Regions from separate parts of the Rouxiella sp. WC2420 genome, predicted to be linked through region 3. Evidence: predicted binding sites of a transcription regulator. Region 3 holds the regulator's gene; each other region holds the start of a gene.
The links. Region 3 encodes Fur, which represses iron uptake genes when iron is present. Its sites were predicted from a motif close to ATAATAATGAGAACNACTATCAA; they were not measured.
Positions count from the first base shown of each region.

Region 1 (4,255 bases), 1.3 Mb from region 3:
TGGTCTGTTACAGGTTCCAGTATTTGGCGCGCTAATTATCGGTAACCTGACGCTGGCAAAACTGACCGGCAAACGCAGCGTCGAACAGTTGATCAAGCTGGGAGCGGTGCCAATGGTTATAGGGCTGTTTATCGCCGCGCTGGCGACGTTGCTTTCCGGCCATGCCTATTTGTGGATGACGGCAGGGCTTAGTCTGTACGCTTTTGGTATCGGTGTTGCTAACGCCGGTTTATATCGCCTGACGCTGTTTTCCAGCGAAATGAGCAAAGGCACAGTTTCCGCCGCGATGGGGATGATCAGCATGCTGGTGTTCACATTAGGTATCGAGCTGGCAAAAGTGGCCTACCTCAGCGGCGGAAGTTGGCTGTTCAGCCTGTTCAATTTAATCAGCGGATTGTTGTGGCTTTCACTGGTAGCAGTGTTTATCCGCAACCGCAGGCCTGTGGTAGGCGGAGCAGTAGTCTAGGCGGATCCCCCGTTAAAAGCGGGGGAATCTAAATTACTGTTATTTATCAAATTATATGAAATTTCTTACGGCGGCGTGGTTCGGGCAAAGCTCTCACGCTGAAATAACCGCTCGACCAATTTGATTAGCGTTGGCCGCTCGACACACCAGCCCGGAGCAATTCGTCTAAAATTTAAGTAGCCTAACGTACAGGCTACGCTGATATCAGCGACGTTAAGTCCTTCACCATTGAGCCACTGGCGCTCACTGGCTAACTTCTCCAGCTGATCCAGCCCGCGCAGCACCTTGCCGCGCTGGCGAATAATCCATTCTTCATTTCGCTGCGGCGCTTCACGGCGGTTTTCCAGCACTAGCGCCACGGCGGCATCTGTAACGCCATCGGCCAGCGCCTCAACCTGCTTGACCCGCAAGGCATCCAAAGGCTCCCACGGTAACAGGGTCGGGGAAAGGTTGAGCAACTCGATAAATTGCACAATGATGGGTGAATCATAGAAGATTTCGCCTTCATCAGTGACCAGCGCGGGCACTTTACCCAGCGGATTAAACGCCGTTACTTTACTGCCCTCTGCGGTCGGCGGATCGTTCACAAACTCAAACTTAATCCCCTTTTCAATCAGCATCACCGAAATTTTACGCACATAAGGACTGGTATAGCTGCCAATCAACTTCATCAAACCCTCCTTATCCAAATCCGGGAAAGCTGAAAATACCCATTCATCTTGTATAAAATTAGCAGCCGGGCCACTTTTTACCAGCGATAAGCACAGATTGAGATTCAATTTTAGCGGGCTTAGGTCTACCCTGATTGATAGTCAAAACAGATTTCAGCTCAGCGGATAATCCCTTGAATAACCCCGATAGCCGTGCTTCAACCTCTCCCGATAATCAGCCGGGCCTGCAACAGCGCCATGTCGTTCAGCGACGCAGTCTGGACAATAGCCAGCCAGACTGGGTGGCGGAAGAAGTGCCGGTAGCGCTGGTTTATAACGGAATTTCTCACGTGGTGATGATGGCCTCGCCAAAAGATCTCGAGGCGTTTGCGGTGGGATTTTCGCTGTCGGAAGGCATCATTGAATCAGCGCGTGATATTTTTGGTCTCGACGTGACACGAAACTGTCACGGTATTGAGGTCAATATAGAGTTGTCGAACCGTCGTTTTGCTGGACTAAAAGAACGCCGTCGAGCGATGGCCGGGCGAACCGGCTGTGGCGTGTGCGGCATCGAGCAGCTCGACGACCTGTTTCGCCCGCTGGCAGCACTGCCGTTTACCCAAACTTTTTCCATGGGCAATCTCGACAAAGCGCTGGAACAGTTGAAATCGATTCAACCCGTGGGCCAACTGACCGGCTGCACTCATGCCGCAGCGTGGGTAAACTCTCAGGGGCAACTGCTCGGCGGGTGTGAAGATGTCGGGCGGCACGTCGCTCTGGATAAAATGCTTGGCATCAAGGCGCGGGAAGCCGACTGGATCGCTGGTGCGGCGCTGGTTTCCAGCCGAGCCAGCTATGAAATGGTTCAGAAAACCGCGATGTGCGGCATAGAGATTTTGTTTGCGGTTTCAGCTGCAACGTCGCTGGCAATCGATGTCGCCGAACGCTGCAATTTAACCCTGGTTGGCTTTAGTAAGCCCGGACGTGCTACGGTCTATAGTCATCCGCAACGATTGACCGAATGAATAACCAAATGCAAAAGCCTCATTAAGTGAATGGTTAAATTGCGACTTTTTCGCTGCTAGAGTACCTAAAAAGCCTTAGAAGATTTTGCATTTTGGTTAGTTAATCTTGCTCTAAGCCCCGAATTACAGGGGCTTAGAAATACCCACACAGAGTGTGCAGCATAGATAATCATTTTCAATATCAATTTATTAACTATAATGATCCGACTGATTATGCGGTGTTCACCCTAATCTGCACCGCCCAACTAAAATGGAGCTGATGAACATGAGTTATTCACTACCATCCCTGCCTTACGCTTACGACGCTCTTGAGCCACACTTCGACAAAGAAACGATGGAAATCCATCACACCAAACATCACCAGACCTACGTTAACAATGCTAACGCAGCACTGGAAAGCCTGCCTGAACTGGCTGCATTGCCGGTTGAAGAGCTTCTGAAAAACTTCGACAAAGTTCCAGCTGACAAAAAAGTTGCCCTGCGTAACAACGCTGGCGGCCATGCAAACCACAGCTTCTTCTGGAAAGGCCTGAAAAAAGGCACCACCTTGCAGGGCGACCTGAAAGCCGCTATCGAACGTGACTTCGGCAGCGTTGACGCTTTCAAAGAAACCTTCGAAAAAGCTGCGACAACTCGTTTCGGTTCAGGCTGGGCGTGGCTGGTCAAGAAAGACGGCAAACTGGCTGTAGTTTCTACTGCTAACCAGGACAGCCCGCTGTTAGGCGAAGCAATCTCTGGCGCATCTGGTACCCCAATCGTGGGTCTGGACGTATGGGAACACGCTTACTACCTGAAATATCAGAACAAACGCCCTGATTACATCAAAGCCTTCTGGGATGTTGTAAACTGGGACGTAGCGGCAGAAAACTTCGCTAAAGCTTAATGATGTTTCTGGCGGAGTATTTGAGGGCATCCTACTGAGGTAGGAAAGCCTAAAAAAGTCCGCAAAAAAACCGACGGAGCCAGCTTCGTCGGTTTTTTTATGCCTGCAATTCAGAGCTTGACTGACTGGGGTCAGAAAGCCTTTTTCGCAAAGCCGGTGACTGCTTTCAGGCCCATCTCGCGACCCAATGCTGTCATTGGATGAACAACGATCACGCCGCGCACCGCTTTCTTGAACGAGCCCATATCAGCCTGTTCTTTCTTGGTAATTTCACGGCTAAACAGCTTGGTGAGCTTCTGGGCTTCGGCGCTCAGCTTCACTTCACGCACACCGCGCAGACGTTCGATTTCCGCAGCCAGTTTCTCTTTTTCTTTCATATGCTCGTCAATCTGCTCGGTCACGCCTTGCTGAATAACGGTGGCATCTTTGTGGTTCAAGGCGTCAAGCATGTCGCTCAGACGCTTAATTTCTGCTTTTTCTTTCTCGATCATTTCGATAACCCGTATGCCATCAGGCGCCGCGAGATTGCGGGGCAGGATAGCGAAAAATTAAATTCAGGCTGTAGTGTAACAGGAAGTCGCCTATTCAGCAGCCTGTGTAACGATTCCTGGCGGTAATCCACTCATCTCGCAGGCTTGACGGCCCACTCTTGCCAGAGCGTCGGTATAGCGAGCATTAAAAGGATAGCAGCAGGAAAGCCGCAGCGCGTTGCGATAACGCCCGCTGGGTGAATACAAGGTTCCCGGCGTCATGCAGATTTTTTCCTTAAGCAGTAGCTCAAACAGTTTAACCGTATCAACACTCGCCGGAAAATCCACCCAGAAAACAAATCCGCCCTGCGGCTGTGTTGCCCGCGTGCCCCGTGGAAAATAGCGCATAATCAGAGATTTGGCTTCATCGACCAGCGCGGCATAGCGTCTTCTTAAAGTGCGAAGATGGTGATCAAAACCGCCAGATTCTAAAAATACGGCCAGCGTTTCTGATAACAGCGCCGATTCGGACATTGAAGAAACCGCTTTTAGCTGTCGCAGCTGTTCGGAAAAACGTCCTCCGGCAACCCAGCCGATTCGAAAATCCGGTGCCAGCGTTTTAGTAAAGCTGGTGCAGAAAATCACCCAGCCATTTTTATCAAACGATTTTACCGCGGGAGAAAGCGTTGGACCAAACTGAATCTCGGCGTAAAGCCCATCCTCAATCAGTGGCACGCGATGATCGTTCATCAGGCGGGCAA
Region 1 is NZ_CP165628.1:88,750-93,004, reverse strand. It holds gene AB3G37_RS00450 (MFS transporter) at 1-466, shown strand, start outside; gene AB3G37_RS00445 (glutathione S-transferase) at 532-1,137, opposite strand; gene fdhD (formate dehydrogenase accessory sulfurtransferase FdhD) at 1,311-2,141, shown strand; gene sodA (superoxide dismutase [Mn]) at 2,407-3,024, shown strand; gene AB3G37_RS00430 (YibL family ribosome-associated protein) at 3,156-3,515, opposite strand; gene AB3G37_RS00425 (PLP-dependent aminotransferase family protein) at 3,606-4,255, opposite strand, start outside.
Region 1: a site for Fur is predicted at 2,304-2,326, ahead of sodA (superoxide dismutase [Mn]). Genes of this name have one in related genera too.

Region 2 (4,255 bases), 1.7 Mb from region 3:
CGTCGAGACGGGTGTAGTTGACCAGCCCTTCCGCCATGCCAAACACCTGCTGCAGCTGACAGCCCATTTCATTCTGGACGCGCGCAGCCAGCGTTTCACCCAGCTTGGCTCCGCCCACCTGCAACAGCCAGAGGCTAGCCAAAGCCTGATTGCTGCCCCATTCTTCAATAGCCTGCAACCAGAGCGTGACCGCAGGCGGAACCAATGCAGTTACATTAACTTTATGCTTTTCAATTAGCTGGAAGCACAACTGTGCGCTTGGGTCAGCAGCCAAAACCATCTGCCCGCCGCCGTAGAACACGCCAAGCGCGCCCGGAGAACTCATTGGATAGTTATGGGCGATGGGCAAAGCACAAAGATAGCGGGTGTCGGTATCGAAATGACACACCTCGACGCTCGCGCGGACGCTGTAGTAATAGTCGTTGTGCGTGCGCGGGATAAGCTTTGGCGTGCCGGTGCTGCCGCCGGAAAGCTGGAAAAAAGCCACCTGATCGGCGGCGGTTGGCGAGGCGATAAAATCGCCCTGCGGCTCGGCGATCCACCCTTTTAATGATTGTTCAGGCTTGTCCTCGTTATGCAGCGCGATTTGGCGTACACAAGAATGCTGGACGAGAAACTCATTCAAAAAGGTGTCATTGCCAAAAAGCGCGTGATTGCGATCGGCGATGACAAGCGACGGTTTTATCTGGCCAGCGTAGGACTGTAGTTCGCTGCGTTGATGACTAAACAGCGCGTTAACCGGCACAATCCCGACTTTCAGCAGTGCAAAAAATACTACGTAGAATTCATTGATGTTACCAAGCTGAACCAATGCGGTATCACCGGAAGCCAGCCCACGGCGACGCAGCGCACCTGCCAGCCGGTCAGATTGTTGATTCAATTCACGATAAGACAGACTGCCAGCAGCATCAATCATCGCGATACTGTCATTGTTGGCCTGGCGCGCAAGTATGTCGGTCAGCGGCTGATCAATCCAATAGCCGCGTTCGCGATAACGTTTGGCTAAATCGGTGGGCCAGGAGTTAAAAGCAATGCTCATAGTTATTCTCTCAAACCTATTTTATTAAGCTCAGTTTTAAAACTTACTTTTCCAGAGGTGTTCTCGAAATTAATGCAAACCGAATGCGCGCAGCATGGTGTTTAATTTGACGCCGGTTTCATGCCATTCAGATTCAGGCGAAGAGTCGGGGACTATGCCCGCACCGGCAAACAGCCGAACTTGATCTTCAACAACGGTGCCGCAGCGGATAGTGACAACCCATTCACCGTTTCCGCGATCGTCACACCAGCCGACGATGCCGCCAAACAGGCCACGATCGAAGGGTTCCAATTGCTCAATCAAATCACGGGCAATATTTGTCGGAGAGCCACACAGCGCCGGTGTCGGATGTAGCAAACAGGCCAGCGACAGCGCGTTTTCTCGCGCATCTCGTGCTTCACCTTTGATAGGCGTCGATAGGTGCCACAGAGTTGGCGTGCTTAATAATTCAGGAGAATCAGGAGACTGCAAAGAATGGCTGCGTTCAGCCAGTACCTTGCGCATGCCCTCAATCACAATGTGATGCTCATAAAGGTCTTTACCCGAGTTCAGCAGTTGGCGGCTGACCTCTTCATCCTTTTGTGGACTGCTTTCGCGCCGCGCCGAGCCGGCAAGAGGATTGGAATAAAACTGATTGCCGTGTTTACGCAGCAACAGCTCTGGGCTGGCGCCGATCAACACCCCCTTTTCAAGAGGTACGTGGAAGTGATAGCCGTTGGGATTCTGCGCCACTACGCGGTTCATCAACGCATCGCGTGACACCGGGTTGCGGGTTTTGATTTCCAGCAATCGTGACAGCACGGCCTTGTCGAGACGCCCTTCATTCATTGCCTGTACGGCATCCCCGACCATCTGCATAAAAATGTTTTGAGCAGGTAGCTCGGTTTTGCTTTCTATTTCAGGCAGCGGGCTATCCGTTCTCATTGCGCTCGCCATTGCGGATGGGCGATCCAGCCACTGAGTTTTCTGTGGCACAAACAGCGCCGAAGGCAGGCGCTTATCAAAAGGAATCGCCCCGCACAGCACTGGATGCTTGATGCCTGCGGCGTGTGCATCGATAAAAGCTGTCTTGATAGCCCGCTGAAACTCACCGTCAATGGCATCGCCATCGGCCGCTGATGCAGTAACTTTTAGCAGGCATCCCTCAGTACTGAGGCTTCGATAGGCAGAGGTAAAGAAAAAGCCCGAGGTAGGTGAAAGTTCGACTGGGTTGACTGACTCTTCGCCCAAGACATCACGTTCTTTCATCACAGTATCCATCTGTAAACTCCCATGCAATATAATGATAATTGGGATGATAATTATTATCATTTGTATTTAATCGCGTTAAAGTACGTGATGCGTTTATCAGTGTCAATGCGTGAAAAATGGGTCTGGCATAATTCATCTGCCATGCATTTGACATTAATCTATTGAAATCGTTAGTAACTTACTTTTAAGGTCTGAACATGAAGTGGATGAAATTTCGCCTGTTTATGGCGTTTTTAGCAGTATTTTGGGGCTTTTTGGCTGCTGCGCACGCCGCTGACGGCTGGCCACGCCAGATTAAAACCTCACACGGGACCCTTATTTTGCAGCATCCGCCACAGCGGATTGTCTCCACCAGCGTGACTGTCACCGGCACTTTGTTGGCGATTAATGCCCCAGTTATTGCCAGCGGAGCCACCAGCCCCAATACCCGCATCGCTGACGATCAGGGCTTTTTCCGTCAATGGGGCAGCGTGGCAAAACAGCGTGGAGTGAAAGCTTTATATATCGGTGAAGCTAACGCCGAAGCGATTGCCGGTGAGGCACCGGATTTAATTGTGATTTCGGCTACGGGTGGGGATTCGGCCATGAAGCTGATGTCTCAGCTTTCGGCAATAGCGCCAGTGATAGTGGTTAACTACGATGATAAAAGCTGGCAGGAATTGGCCGCAGAACTGGGCGAGGCAAGCGGTAAAGAAGCCGATGCCGCTAAAGTCGTGGCCAGCTTTGACCAGCGAGAAAAAACGCTGAAACAAAGCCTGCATTTGCCACCGCAGCCGATTTCTGCGCTGGTTTATCGCCCAGATGGCAAGGCCGCCAATCTTTGGACACCGGCGTCGCCACAGGGGCAAATGCTACAGCAGCTCGGCTTCACGCTGGCGCAACCTCCAGCGAACGCCGCCAGCGGCCACACTCAGGGTATTCGCAAAGACATCATTCAACTATCAGGCGAGAATTTAGCGGCAGGGCTCAACGGTAAATCGCTGCTGCTGTTTGCCGGGGATAAAACTGACGCGCAACGCGTAGAAAGTAACGTTTTCCTTAGCCACCTGCCTGCGGTACAAAACAAACAGGTTTACGCCATGGGTAACGACACCTTCCGGCTGGATTATTACAGCGCCAATAATTTACTGACGCAGCTGGAAACGCAGTTTAGCGGCCATTAATTGGTTTGGTGGGCTGGCGAATCTCCTCTAGCCCACCGTTGCTCAACTCTCGCAGTGCCCGCAGCGAATACACCAGCACCAACCCGACGAGGGCTGCGCCAAATCCAAAGCTGGCCGAACTGATTGCAGGCAGCATCACCGACCCCATCGAGCCCAGCAACAGTGCGCCGATCGCATCGCCGATAACATTCTGCGCCGTCCACAGGCCGTTAACCCTGCCGAGATAATCGTCAGGCGTCAGGCGCTGAATCAGGCCGTATTGCAGTAAAGAGTTAATCGCCGTGAGATAGCCGAACACCACCAAACATAGTAGCGCGGTGCTGTACCACGGCATCAGGCTGAACAGCCCAATGGCGACAAAGGCTGCAATCGCAGTCAACATCATCATCCAACCGGGACGAGCCACGCTGGCCACGCGACCGCTGGTGAAGGCGCCGATGGCAGCTCCCAGCGGCACGGCGGCATACATCAGCCCGAGCCGCGAAGCATCCACCTGCCAGAGACCAGAAAGCGCCGGATAAAGCACGCGCACCGCACTGGCCATTGTCAGCAGGGCGCCAATCAGCGCCACCATGCCAATCACTTTATTACGCAATAAAAAACTAAAGCCGCCAATCAGCGATTTTAACGTGTGCTCGCGTGGCTGCGGAGGAGGCAGTAATTTCGGCAAACGCAGCAGCGGGATTAACGTCAGCAGAGTGCCCAGTGCAGCCAGTCCGTAGTTCCACACTACCCCGCCGCTGGCAATAATCAGACCGCCAATGGCAGGAGAAAGAATTGAGCCGAAACGCACGGTCAGCAT
Region 2 is NZ_CP165628.1:431,885-436,139, reverse strand. It holds gene AB3G37_RS02135 ((2,3-dihydroxybenzoyl)adenylate synthase) at 1-1,039, opposite strand, end outside; gene AB3G37_RS02130 (isochorismate synthase) at 1,109-2,299, opposite strand; gene fepB (Fe2+-enterobactin ABC transporter substrate-binding protein) at 2,497-3,453, shown strand; gene entS (enterobactin transporter EntS) at 3,440-4,255, opposite strand, start outside.
Region 2: a site for Fur is predicted at 2,334-2,356, ahead of AB3G37_RS02130 (isochorismate synthase). Genes of this name have one in related genera too.

Region 3 (4,255 bases):
AAATGGTTATCTGCACATTGGCCACGCAAAATCGATCTGCCTGAACTTTGGCATCGCACAAGACTATCAGGGCCAATGCAACCTGCGTTTTGATGACACCAATCCGGTAAAAGAAGATATCGAGTTTGTAGAGTCGATCAAAAAAGACGTGCAATGGCTTGGCTTCGAGTGGAGCGGCGAGGTTCATTACTCTTCCGACTACTTCGACCAACTGCATCATTACGCGGTTGAACTGATCCAGAAAGGTCTGGCTTACGTTGACGAACTGTCTCCTGAGCAGATCCGTGAGTATCGCGGCAATCTGACTGCGCCGGGCAAAAATAGTCCGTATCGCGATCGCACCGTGGAAGAGAACCTCGAGCTGTTCGCCAAAATGCGCAACGGTGATTTTGCCGAAGGCACCGCCTGCCTGCGTGCGAAAATTGACATGGCTTCGCCGTTCTTCGTGATGCGCGATCCGGTGCTGTATCGCATTAAGTTTGCCGATCACCACCAAACCGGTACCAAGTGGTGCATCTATCCGATGTACGATTTCACCCATTGCATTTCCGATGCGCTGGAAGGGATCACCCACTCGCTGTGTACTCTGGAATTCCAGGACAACCGCCGTCTGTACGATTGGGTGCTCGATAACATCACTATTCCCTGTCATCCGCGTCAGTACGAATTTTCGCGCCTGAATCTCGAATACGCCATTATGTCCAAGCGCAAGCTGAGTCTGCTGGTGACCGAGAAGATTGTCGAAGGTTGGGATGACCCGCGTATGCCAACGGTTTCTGGCCTGCGCCGTCGTGGTTACACTTCAGCGTCAATTCGTGAGTTCTGCCGTCGTATTGGCGTGACCAAGCAGGATAACAACGTGGAAATGGCCGCGCTGGAATCTTGTATCCGTGACGATCTCAACGAAAACGCTCCGCGCGCGATGGCGGTAATCAATCCGGTTAAAGTGATCATTGAGAACTTTAGCGGCGATGCGGTTCAGTGGGTAAAAATGCCTAATCACCCGAACAAGCCAGAAATGGGTTCTCGTGAAGTGCCGTTTACCGCTGAAATCTTTATCGATCAGGCGGATTTCCGTGAGGAAGCCAACAAGCAATACAAACGCCTGGTGCTGGGCAAAGAAGTTCGCCTGCGCAACGCGTATGTCATCAAAGCCGAGCGTATCGAGAAAGATGCCGAAGGCAACGTGACGACGATTTTCTGTAGCTACGACATTGATACTCTGAGCAAAGATCCTGCCGATGGCCGTAAAGTCAAAGGTGTGATCCACTGGGTTTCTGCCAGTGAAGGAAAACCTGCCGAGTTCCGCCTGTACGATCGTCTGTTCAGCGTGGCTAACCCGGCACAGGCTGAAGACTTCCTGACCACCATTAACCCGGAATCTCTGGTTATCGCCAACGGTTTTGTAGAACCAGGCCTGGCGAATGCCGAAGCCGGTGTAAGCCTGCAGTTTGAGCGCGAAGGTTACTTCTGCGCCGACAGCACTTACTCCAGCGCCGAGCATTTGGTGTTTAACCGCACTGTTGGTCTGCGTGACAACTGGGAAAGCAAGCCAGTCGCTTGATAACCCGGTATCTCAAAAATAAAAAACGCAGCTCATTGTGGCTGCGTTTTTTTATGGTACTCGTTGCCAAATTTCAGCCATAAAAAAACCGCCTTTCAGCGGTCATTTTATTTACGGGCTTTTCTATTATCCCTTAAAGAAAAGTCCGGGCTGGAATCAGCCTTTACCGTGCAGCGTTTCATCTTCTACGCAGTTGCCGTTTTCGCAATGTCCGTAAAGATAAAGGCTGTGGTTAGTCAATTTAATACCATGAGCTTTGGCAATATCACGCTGACGAGCTTCGATGTATTCATCACGGAATTCGATGACGCGTCCACAATCGAGGCAGATTAAATGATCATGGTGATGCTGCTGAGTCAGCTCAAATACTGACTTGCCACCTTCGAAATTGTGACGGGTAACAATGCCAGCGTCGTCAAATTGGTTCAGAACACGGTAAACCGTGGCAAGACCAATCTCTTCGCCCATATCAATCAGTTCTTTGTACAAATCTTCCGCACTGACGTGATGTCCTGCCGGAGCTTGCAACACTTCCAGAATTTTCAGGCGTGGAAGCGTGACTTTTAAGCCGGCTTTCTTCAGTGCGGTGTTGTTGTCAGTCATGCGGATTTAGTCCTGTCACTATGCTATTCACGTTAATGAAAACGGTGGGCTGTTCACAACCATCATCCCAACCCAAAATGTTTATAACCAAAGAGGTCGAAGCCCAAAATGGGCGGAACGATAAAAACAGATGTAATAAGTGTACCTTGATCAGGCTGAAAGTTACAATTTTGTAGAAGTTAAATTGTTAATTTCAGTGATAGTTTGGCCCTTTCACGAATAACCTCAACGTTTCAGGGCCTTAGCCTTTGTGTGGGATTAACCGATAATCTCAGCGAGGCTTAACTCTTCAGAAATTTGCTTAACCCAGGCATCAACACGTTCGTTGGTCAGCTCTGGTTGACGGTCTTCGTCGATTGCCAGCCCGATAAAGTGCGTGTCATCAGCCATACCTTTCGAGGCTTCATAACCGTAACCTTCGGTTGGCCAGTGGCCGACAATTACCGCACCGCGAGGTTCGATGATATCGCGCACAGTACCCATCGCATCACAGAAGTATTCTGCGTAATCTTCCTGGTCGCCACAGCCGAACAGCGCAACCAGTTTGCCTTCAAAATCTATCTCTTCCAGCGTCGGGAAAAAGTCGTCCCAGTCACACTGTGCTTCACCGTAGTACCAGGTCGGGATGCCGAGCAGCAGAATATCGTATTTTTCCAGATCTTCTTTGCTGCTTTTGGCGATGTCCTGCACGTCAGCAACATCTTTACCCAACTGCTTCTGGATCATTTTTGCGATGTTTTCGGTGTTTCCGGTGTCGGAACCAAAGAAGATACCTACAACTGCCATAAGCTTATCTAACCTCTTGTTCTGCAATGGACTCTTTGAGTCTGCTTGTTCGTGGGCGTCGCGCGAGTCATTTGAATTTGGCCTATAGTTTATCGGGCAATTCTGGCAAGCGTTATCGCCTTTGTGTGTTCTGTTGCGGGTTTGGGTATAAATGCGGACTGACCGAAAACGTTTCAAGCGGATGGTGCAAGATGAACAACAGCAACGGCGGGCAACCCTTAAAGTTACCCGCCCGAATCGGTCAGCTTTCCTGATTGTTCAAATGAGACAGCAGCATCTGTTCAATCAGTTCGCTACGACTGATATTTTGTTGTTCCGCCAGCTTATTAAGCGCATCTACAGCTTCGGCATTAATTTTCAGCTCTACGCGACGTAAACCGTTGTTTTTGTCACGGCGAAGCTGATTACGCTTGTTAATCCTAAGCTGTTCATCGCGAGAAAGCGGATTTGTTTTTGGACGTCCCGGACGGCGATCGTCTGCGAACAGATCAAGCGTCGTGCGATCCAGTTGTTCTTTTGCCATAGGTAGCGGTACAACTAGGGAAGTTACATCGAAAAGCGACTCATGCCCTTTTCAGATGAAGTGGTTACACATTTCGGGTTAATAAACCCTAACCCAATTTACCTCCAGCGCCCGAGAATAACCAACTCGACGCAGGGGCAAAATTACAGCGCGCAATCATACCCTAGCGTATATCCCTCCACAACGCCTAACTGCCCTGAATAGAGGCTAAGTTATTATGATTAGCCCTTTTTTTGAACAGTTGAGTGTGCTTCGGCAAGAAATTTCCGCGCTTGCGCACTCATTGTTCATTAATCACGGCACATCAATGAAGCGATGAATTGCGCGCAACACTGCTTCGGGTTTTTCAGCGTGTACCCAATGACCACTTCCGGCGACCACATAGGCGCGCGCCTGAGGGAATTGACTGGCAATGGCGCTGCGATAGCTATCCTGCACGTAAGGGGATTCTCCGCCGCGAATAAACAGTGCCGGATGTGGCCAGGACGGCACGTTTTGCCAGCCAATGATGTTAGCGTATTCTGCCAGCAACACCGGGACGTTAAAGCGCCATTCACCCTGTGAAAAAGACTTCAACAGAAACTGAATCACGCCATCTTCTGTTGCGTATTGCTGCATCAGTTGTGTCGCGCCCGCGCGGTCTTTAATACCGGCTTCGGTCACCGCATTCAGCGCGGCGAAAATCTCGTCATGACGACGAGTCTGATAATCAACGGGTGCCATATCGATGGCGATGAGCTTATCGATACGCTCTGGAGCCACGGCAGTCAGCGCCATTG
Region 3 is NZ_CP165628.1:4,047,010-4,051,264, reverse strand. It holds gene glnS (glutamine--tRNA ligase) at 1-1,564, shown strand, start outside; gene fur (ferric iron uptake transcriptional regulator) at 1,721-2,167, opposite strand; gene fldA (flavodoxin FldA) at 2,426-2,953, opposite strand; gene ybfE (LexA regulated protein) at 3,195-3,476, opposite strand; gene ybfF (esterase) at 3,771-4,255, opposite strand, start outside.